3 regions of the Kosakonia pseudosacchari genome follow, and region 1 is predicted to be linked to each of the others. Evidence: predicted binding sites of a transcription regulator. Region 1 holds the regulator's gene; each other region holds the start of a gene.

Region 1 (3,281 bases):
ATCACACCCAGCCCGGCGGTAGCCATGAACGACATACGCCAGCCAATGGTTTCACCCAGCCAGGTCGCGGCAGGGACACCGCCAATGTTAGCAATGGTCAGCCCCATGAACATGGTCGCCACCGCACTGGCCTGCTTCTCTTTCGCGACCACGCTTGCTGCCATCACCGAACCAAGACCAAAGAAAGCGCCATGGTTCAGGCTGGTGACGATACGCGCCAGCATTAATGTGGCGTAATCCGGCGCAATCGCCGACAGCACGTTACCGAGCGTAAAAATCGCCATCAAAAAGATCAGGGCGTTGCGTCTGCCGCGGTGAGACAGCAGCAACGTCATTAACGGCGCACCGACCATCACGCCGATCGCGTAGGCGCTAATCAGCATCCCCGCCGCCGGAATAGAAACGTCAACGCCGCGGGCAATAACCGGCAGTAATCCCATCGGGGAAAACTCGGTGGTACCAATGCCGAAGGCGCCAATCGCCAGGGCAAGCAAAGGGAAATTAATTTTCATCTGTCACTCCAAAATAGACATGCCGACTTGCGACCCTGTCGCTGAAGTCAAAAGTATGACAGCTATCACAAAAAACAGAAGTTAGCAGAATGACAAAAGATTATTGCAGAAGTGATAACAATAGCGGGGGAAGAAAACCGAGGGAGAAGAGGCTCTCCCTCGCGATAGATCAATGCAGTGCAGCAGTCAGACCGCCGAAAACAATCAGGCCCAGAACGATGACGGTAGTGATTAAAGAATACTTCAGATCGGTGCTCATCAATTTTCCCCTTTTTAATTTCCCCACAAAAAGTGAGATAACGCATTTTTGCACAAATTATCTTAAAAATCTTGCGGGAATTGGCAGGAGAAACGTTTTAATACTTCCCCTTTTGCTCAAGATCAGACAAAATTCGACGCTAAATTTATTAGCGTACCGGCCATTGACTCCCCTCCTGACGTCCAGTGTCGTTTTCCCGGCGTACCGCACCCCCTTTGATGGGTACAGGGTGATTAAAGGCAAACGTTTACCTTATGTATTATCAGGAGCTTATGATATGGTCTGGAGTGATATCTGATGGCAACGATTAAAGACGTAGCGAAACGAGCAAACGTTTCCACTACAACCGTATCACATGTAATTAACAAAACCCGTTTCGTCGCCGAAGAAACGCGCAATGCCGTGTGGGCGGCGATTAAAGAGTTGCACTATTCCCCCAGCGCCGTCGCCCGCAGCCTGAAAGTGAATCACACAAAATCGATCGGCTTGCTGGCCACCAGCAGTGAAGCGGCCTACTTTGCTGAAATTATTGAAGCCGTTGAGAAAAAGTGCTTCCAGAAGGGTTACACCCTGATCCTCGGTAATGCCTGGAATAGCCTGGAAAAACAGCGGGCTTATCTGTCGATGATGGCGCAAAAACGCGTCGATGGCTTGCTGGTAATGTGTTCCGAATACCCGGAATCGCTGTTAAGCATGCTCGAAGAGTACCGCCATATCCCGATGGTGGTGATGGACTGGGGCGAAGCGAAGGCCGACTTTACGGATTCCGTTATTGATAACGCCTTTGAAGGCGGTTATATGGCCGGGCGCTATCTTATTGACCGCGGACACCGCGATATTGGCGTGATCCCCGGTCCTCTGGAGCGTAACACTGGCGCTGGCCGTCTGGCTGGCTTTATGAAAGCGATGGAAGAAGCTCTTATTAGCGTGCCGGAAAGCTGGATCGTCCAGGGCGATTTCGAGCCGGAATCCGGCTATCGCGCGATGCAGCAAATCCTCGGTCAGGCGCATCGTCCTACCGCTGTCTTTTGCGGTGGTGACATTATGGCAATGGGCGCGCTGTGCGCTGCCGATGAGATGGGTTTACGCGTACCGCAGGATATTTCCCTGATTGGTTATGACAACGTGCGTAACTCACGCTTCTTCACCCCGGCGTTGACCACGATTCACCAGCCGAAAGACTCGCTGGGAGAAACGGCGTTTACCATGCTGCTTGATCGCATCGTCAACAAGCGCGAAGAGTCGCAGTCTATTGAAGTGCATCCGCGCCTGGTTGAGCGCCGTTCCGTGGCCGATGGTCCGTTCCGCGACTACCGCCGCTAATCGCTTATTACGGAGCCGTTAATTCGGCTCCCGTAACCATTCATTATTCAGCGTTTCACTATCTCCCAGGTATTCCAGCAGCCAGTTTAACGCCGGGGAAGCTTCATTTTGCTGCCACGTCAGGCAGCACGCCGCGTCCGGGAAGGGGTTTTCCAGCGTCAGCGCGACCCAGTCACCGCTGTCGAGCCGTGGGCGGGCAAAGTGTGCCGGCACCATTCCCACGCATAATCCTGCCGATAAGCACGCCTCCGACGACGCCCAATCCGGGACGATCACGCGTTTCTGATTATCCAGCAGCCAGGTAATACGTTTGGGCAACGAACGGGACGTATCTTCCTGGATAAGTGAAGGCCAGTTGCGTAAGGTGTCGTCGCTAAGCGGGCCTGCCAGTGACGCCAGCGGATGGCGACTGGAAACCACACATTTCCAGCTCAGCATCCCCATATCGCGAAACGCATAGCGCCCGCCGACGGGAATGGCCTGCGTTGCGCCGATCGCCAGTTCAACCCGCCCATCAGCAAGCGCATCCCAGACACCGTTAAATACTTCCTGGTAGACCTGTAACTCAACGTCGCTGAAATGGCGATAGAAATCGACGATCAATTGCCGGGTACGCTCAGGTTTGACGATGTTGTCGACCGCAATCGCCAGTTGTCCGCGCCAGCCGTTAGCGATTTGCTGACACTGCTGACGGGTGATCTGCATTTTTTTGATAACAGCACGCCCTTCTTTCAAAAACCAGACCCCGGCAGGCGTGAGCTCGACATCACGATGGCGGCGTTCAAACAGCGGAACAGCCAGCCACTCCTCAAGCTGTCGCACGGTATAGCTCACTGCAGAGGGCACACGGTGTAACTCCTGCGCTGCACCGCTAAAACTGCCATTGCGGGCGACAGCATCAACCACTTCCAGCGAATATTCTGACCACATAATCTGCCTGCAAAAATTTTGAAACCACTACGCAAATATTAGCGTTTCACAAGCCTTAATGCACTCCTTACACTCAACAGCCCTGATTACCTGCAATAAAGAGAAACCCACATGCAACCTGGCAATGGATTTTTAGTCTGGCTCGCGGGATTAAGCGTGCTCGGCTTTTTAGCCACTGATATGTACCTCCCCGCTTTCAGCGCGATACAGCAAGATTTACACACATCGTCTGCGGTGGTTAGCGCAACCTTAAGCCT
Region 2 (3,281 bases), 2.3 Mb from region 1:
CTGGCAGTTATGCACGATTTATGCGCAATGCTCAAGGGCGGAATGATGAAAGGAGATTACGGCGGCAACGGTTTTCGTCCCGTTGCCGCAGGGTTTATCAGTTTTTCTCTGGCGGAAAAATCAGATTCAGTACAATCGCGGTGATCCCACCTGCGGCAATGCCGGAAGAGAGCAGATTTTTCAGCCAGTCCGGCGCGAATTGCAGGATCTGCGGCTGCTGGGAAACACCCAGGCCCACAGCCAGCGACAGCGCGATAATCAGGATCGCACGGCGGTTCAGCGGTTCACGGGAAACAATGCGCACACCGGATGCGGCGATAGTACCAAACATCACCAGCGTTGCGCCGCCCAGCACCGGCTCAGGCAGTTGCTGCACAAACGCACTCACCGCCGGGAACAGGCCGAGCACCATCAGCATCACCGCGATGAAGAAGCCGATATAGCGGCTGGCAACGCCGGTCAACTGAATAACGCCGTTGTTCTGGCCGAAGCAGGAGTTCGGGAAGGTGTTGAAAACAGCGGAAACAAAGGAGTTGAGGCCATTTGCCAGCACGCCGCCTTTCAGGCGTTTCATATACAGCGGGCCAGCGACGGGCTGCTCGGAAACGTCAGAAGTGGCGGTGATATCACCGATGGTTTCCAGCGAGGTGATCATAAATACCAGCATCAGCGGCAGCAGCAGGGTCCAGTCAATGCTCAGGCCGTAGTAAAGCGGCGTTGGCACCATAAAAGACGTTGCCGGTGCGCTATATTCCGGCAGCATGCCCATAAACATCGCCAGCACATAGCCAACCGCCATGGCGATCACCAGCGATGCAATGCGCAGATACGGATTGCGCTGGCGGTTAAGCAGAATAATCAGCCCTAAAACCACGCCTGCCAGCAGCAGGTTTTTCGGCGCGCCGAAGGTGTGGTTGCCCATCGCGGCAAAACCGCCGCCAACGGAGGTCAGCCCCACCTGGATCAGCGACAGGCCGATAATCATCACCACCACGCCGGAAACCAGTGGAGTAATAATGCGACGCGCAAACGGCAGAATGCGGGAGACGACCATTTCAGTGCAGCTGGCCAGCATCAGGGTGCCGAACAGCGCAGCCATCATCGTGGGCACGTCCGCACCGCCGGTTTTCAGCGCGGTACCACCCATAATCAGTGGCGCAACAAAGTTAAAACTGGTGCCCTGAATTGAGAGCAACCCGGAGCCGACCGGTCCCCAGGCTTTGATCTGGATAATAGAGGCGACGCCCGAGGCGAACAGCGACATGCTGATAATGTGCTGAGTGTCCTGAGCCGGTAAACCCAGCGCCTGGCAGATGAGCAGCGCGGGCGTGATAACGCCAACAAACATCGCCAGCAGGTGCTGTAACGCGGCAAACAGGGTCTGCGGCAGCGGCGGGCGATCTTCAAGGCGGTAGATCAGTTCGCTGGGTTGAGTCTGCGCAACCGGTTGCGCACTTTCTGACTCGATGGTGTTTACGGACATCTCAAGCAATCCCCTGATGGAAAAGCGCTGATTTTATCGGACTGTTTGGTAAAAGCAAACGGTTGCTTTGCTAAAAACATACTTTTCTAAGGGGTGTTATTTTTACGGGATAAGATTCTAAAACTCAGGCGTTGGAATAGCGTTCTGTTTCCGGCATCCAGCGGTCAATCAGCGCTTCGGCAAGCTGCGGATAACGTTCATGAATATGACGCGCTACCCGTTGCACTTCCGGGATCATCGCCTGGTCGCGCAGCAGGTCGGCGACTTTGAACTCCGCGTTGCCGGTCTGGCGGGTGCCAAGCAGTTCGCCGGGGCCGCGAATTTCCAGATCTTTTTGCGCAATCACAAAGCCATCGTTACTGTCGCGCAGCACTTGCAGGCGCTTTTGCGCGGTTTTGGAAAGCGGGGATTTGTAGAGCAGTACACAGTGCGACGCAACCGCGCCGCGCCCGACGCGACCTCGTAGCTGGTGGAGTTGCGCAAGTCCCAGCCGCTCCGGGTTTTCGATAATCATCAGGCTGGAATTCGGTACATCGACGCCCACTTCAATTACCGTGGTGGCGACCAGCAGATGCAGCTCACCCTGTTTGAATGCCTGCATTACCGCCTGTTTTTCTGCCGGTTTCATGCGGCCATGCACCAGGCCGACATTCAGCTCCGGCAACGCCCGTTTTAACTCTTCCCAGGTCGCTTCCGCCGCTTGCGCTTCCAGCAGGTCGGACTCTTCAATCAGGGTACAAACCCAGTAGGCCTGGCGGCCTTCACCGGTGCAGGCGCTGCGCACGCGGTCAATAATCTCGTTGCGGCGTGTATCCGGAATGGCGACGGTAGTGACCGGTGTACGGCCCGGCGGCAGTTCGTCGATCACTGAGGTGTCGAGATCGGCGTAGGCAGTCATCGCCAGCGTGCGCGGGATCGGTGTTGCGGTCATGATCAACTGATGCGGGTGAAAACCCTGTTGCTGACCTTTTTCCCACAGCGCCAGCCGCTGGTGAACGCCAAAGCGGTGCTGTTCGTCGATAATCACCAGCGCAAGGCCGTTAAACTGCACCTGTTCCTGGAAAATCGCGTGGGTACCCACCACCATTTGCACCTGACCGCTGGCGATCGCTTCCTGCTGCGCCTGCCGTGCTTTACCTTTTTGCTTACCTGCCAGCCAGCCCACTTCCACGCCGAGCGGGGCAAACCAGGTGCGGAAATTGTTGGCGTGCTGCTCGGCGAGCAGTTCGGTAGGCGCCATCATCGCCACTTGTTTGCCATTGGCAATCGCCCGCAGCGCTGCCAGCGCGGCAACCAGCGTTTTACCGGAACCGACATCGCCCTGCACCAGGCGCATCATAGGTATATCCAGCGCCATATCGCGTTCGATCTCCGCGACCACGCGCGCTTGTGCGCCAGTGGGTTTAAACGGCAATGAAGCCAGCAGGCGCTTTTTCAGTTCATCTTTGGCGCTGAGCGGTTGCGCATGATATCGCTGCGCGCCAGCGCGCAACGCTAGCATGCTGAGGTTGTGCGCCAGCAACTCTTCAAGGATCAAACGGCGCTGCGCCGGGTGCTGCCCGCTTTCCAGATCGCTTAATCGCAGCGTAGGCGGCGGGCGATGCAGCGTATGCAGCGCCTCTGGCAGGCTCATCATGCCCTGCGCCAGTTCCGGCGGCAGCAGTTCGTTGATAGCACAGGTCGCCAGCAGTTCCAGCGCCTGATCGGTGAGCTTGCGCAATGTCGCTTGTTTGACGCCTTCGGTGGTTGGATAAACCGGCGTCAGGGTTTCCTGCAATTCCGGTGTGCTGAGATCGCC
Region 3 (3,281 bases), 1.4 Mb from region 1:
CGCGAGGAGGTCACTTTACAGGTAGATGCGGTTTCCAGGGCGCTACACACCCAGTTACACTCCGCCGGGCATTTGGTTGGTTATGCGGGAGAGTTGCATGGCTGGCAACCGATTAAAGCGCACCACTGGCCGGGAGAAGGGCGGATTACATTTAACGCAACCGACAGTGCCAGCGTGCCTGATATTGATGCGCTCAGCGAGCACATCGCGCACTGGCAGGCGGCTGCATTGCCTCGCATTGTTACCTTCGACGCGGGACGTCGCACCGTGCGTTTTGGCGATCTTCCCGCCTATGGCTGCGGCGGAACCCATGTCCCCTCGCTGGCGGCGCTTGGTCAAGTGGTTATCAGTAATATTAAAATCAAAAAAGGTCAGCTTATTGTGTATTACACGGTGCAATGAGCCTTTCTGAACGCGCGCTTCGTCGTATCATGCCTTTTACTGATATTTCCGGCTGTATATCATTAATTTCTTATTATCGGTGTTTTCGGCTGGTGGCCCCGACACGGGCTGGTTAATCTGGAAACGATTCTTACGCATTTTTTTAACAAAAGAGCACAACTATGCATGATGCACCAATCCGCGTAGCCATCGCGGGTGCTGGCGGGCGTATGGGCCGCCAGCTGATTCAGGCAACACTGGCAATGGACGGCGTTGAACTTGGCGCGGCGCTGGAACGCGAAGGTTCTTCTCTGCTGGGAAGCGACGCCGGTGAACTGGCTGGCGCGGCGAAAACCGGTGTGACCGTGCAGAGCAGTCTTGAGGCGGTGAAAGAGGATTTCGATGTCTTTATCGATTTCACCCGCCCGGAAGGCACGCTGGCACATCTGGCTTTCTGCCGCCAGCACCATAAAGGAATGGTAATTGGCACCACCGGTTTTGATGACGCGGGCAAGCAGGCCATTACCGAAGCGGCACACGATATCGCCATTGTTTTTGCTGCCAACTTTAGCGTTGGCGTCAATGTCATGCTCAAACTGCTGGAGAAAGCGGCGAAAGTCATGGGGAATTACACCGATATCGAAATTATCGAAGCGCACCATCGCTACAAAGTCGATGCCCCGTCGGGTACGGCGCTGGCGATGGGTGAGGCGATTGCCGGGGCACTGAATAAAGATTTAAAAACGTGCGCGGTTTATGCGCGCGAAGGGCATACCGGCGAGCGTGTTCCCGGCACGATTGGCTTTGCCACGGTACGTGCAGGCGACATCGTCGGCGAACATACCGCGATGTTCGCCGATATTGGCGAACGTGTTGAAATCACACATAAAGCCTCCAGTCGCATGACGTTTGCCAATGGTGCGGTTCGCTCCGCTTTGTGGCTGAAAGGAAAGAATAATGGCCTTTTTGATATGCGGGATGTGCTTGATCTCAACAATTTATAAGGTTTATTACCCATCGTGATGTGGTTGTTGCAGTCATAATCAGTTGATTGCAAAGGGCAATATGTTATTGCCCTTTTATTTTTCCTTTTTCATCCTTCATTTTATACAAACCTGCCATAATCTCTGTTTATCTACCTGTTTTAAGTTTCTCAATTGTAAATTTTGACCATCTGGTCTACTTTTTTGATGTCCGCTGTTAGAAAATGCAATTTTCTCAGCGCGCAAGCGTTTTCCCGCTGAGTTTATCTGATCTTTTTATCGATTAAATCCAGTAAAAAGGGGCAGTGGCGTAAAAGAATAAGAAAAATACCGGAGAAAAGTTGACTTTTAACCGACATCTCTCCAGAATGCCGCCGTTTGCCAAAAATCCACGGCAAGCAAATTTGCATTGATTCAGGCTCTCAATATGAATTAATATGCAAATAAAGTGAGTGAATATTCTCTGGAGGGTGTTTTGATTAAGTCAGCGCTATTGGTTCTGGAAGACGGAACCCAGTTTCACGGTCGGGCCATAGGGGCAACGGGCACGGCGGTTGGGGAAGTCGTTTTCAATACTTCAATGACCGGTTATCAAGAAATCCTCACTGATCCTTCCTATTCCCGCCAAATTGTTACTCTTACTTATCCTCATATCGGCAATGTCGGCACTAACTCCGCTGATGAAGAATCCTCCCAGGTACATGCGCAAGGTCTGGTCATTCGTGACCTGCCGCTGATTGCCAGCAACTTCCGCAGTACCGAAGATCTCTCTTCTTATCTTAAGCGCCATAACATTGTGGCGATTGCGGATATTGATACCCGTAAGTTGACGCGTCTGCTGCGTGAAAAGGGCGCGCAGAACGGCTGCATCATCGCGGGTGATAACGTTGATGCCGCGCTGGCGCTGGAAAAAGCGAAAGCCTTCCCGGGCCTGAACGGTATGGATCTGGCGAAAGAAGTCACAACGGCGGAAACCTACAGCTGGACGCAAGGCAGCTGGACACTGGCGGATGACCTGCCGCCGGCGAAGAGCGAGAGTGAGTTGCCGTACCACGTTGTCGCATACGACTACGGTGCAAAACGCAACATCCTGCGCATGCTGGTAGACAGAGGCTGCCGCCTGACGGTCGTTCCGGCGAAAACCCCGGCGGCGGATGTGCTGAAACTCAATCCGGACGGCATCTTCCTGTCTAACGGTCCTGGCGACCCGGCACCGTGCGATTACGCCATCGAGGCGATTAAAACCTTCCTTGAAACGGATATTCCGGTGTTCGGTATCTGTCTGGGTCATCAGTTGCTGGCACTGGCGAGCGGTGCGAAGACGGTGAAAATGAAGTTTGGCCACCACGGCGGTAACCATCCGGTAAAAGATATCGATAACAATACCGTGATGATCACTGCGCAGAACCACGGTTTCGCGGTTGATGAAGCGTCAATGCCTGCAAACCTGCGCGTAACGCACAAATCGCTGTTCGATGGCACGTTGCAAGGCATTCACCGCACCGATAAACCGGCGTTTAGTTTCCAGGGGCACCCGGAAGCAAGTCCAGGCCCGCACGACGCCGCGCCGCTGTTTGACCACTTTATTGAGTTAATCGAGCAGTATCGTCATACCGCCAAATAATCAGGAGAAAAGAGCAATGCCAAAACGTACAGACCTAAAAAGCATCCTGATCCTTGGCGCTGGCCCGATTGTTATCGGCCAGGCATGTGAATTTGACTACTCTGGCGCACAAGCGTGTAAAGCGCTGCGTGAAGAGGGTTACCGCGTCATTCTGGTCAACTCCAACCCGGCGACCATTATGACCGACCCGGAGATGGCTGATGCGACCTATATCGAGCCGATCCACTGGGAAGTAGTACGCAAAATTATTGAAAAAGAGCGCCCGGACGCGGTGCTGCCGACCATGGGCGGCC

What was found. Region 1 encodes PurR, which represses purine synthesis genes. Its sites were predicted from a motif close to CANGCAAACGTTTGCNTG; they were not measured.
Region 2: a site for PurR is predicted at 1,535-1,552, ahead of IP581_RS22665 (nucleobase:cation symporter-2 family protein). Genes of this name have one in related genera too.
Region 3: a site for PurR is predicted at 1,604-1,621, ahead of carA (glutamine-hydrolyzing carbamoyl-phosphate synthase small subunit). Genes of this name have one in related genera too.

Annotation. Positions count from the first base shown of each region.
Region 1 is NZ_CP063425.1:2,154,395-2,157,675, reverse strand. It holds gene IP581_RS10150 (MFS transporter) at 1-512, opposite strand, end outside; gene cydH (cytochrome bd-I oxidase subunit CydH) at 682-771, opposite strand; gene purR (HTH-type transcriptional repressor PurR) at 1,069-2,094, shown strand; gene punR (DNA-binding transcriptional activator PunR) at 2,113-3,024, opposite strand; gene punC (purine nucleoside transporter PunC) at 3,136-3,281, shown strand, end outside.
Region 2 is NZ_CP063425.1:4,774,523-4,777,803, reverse strand. It holds gene IP581_RS22665 (nucleobase:cation symporter-2 family protein) at 98-1,483, opposite strand; gene recG (ATP-dependent DNA helicase RecG) at 1,608-3,281, opposite strand, start outside.
Region 3 is NZ_CP063425.1:751,854-755,134, forward strand. It holds gene IP581_RS03505 (alanyl-tRNA editing protein) at 1-402, shown strand, start outside; gene dapB (4-hydroxy-tetrahydrodipicolinate reductase) at 564-1,385, shown strand; gene carA (glutamine-hydrolyzing carbamoyl-phosphate synthase small subunit) at 1,840-2,988, shown strand; gene carB (carbamoyl-phosphate synthase large subunit) at 3,005-3,281, shown strand, end outside.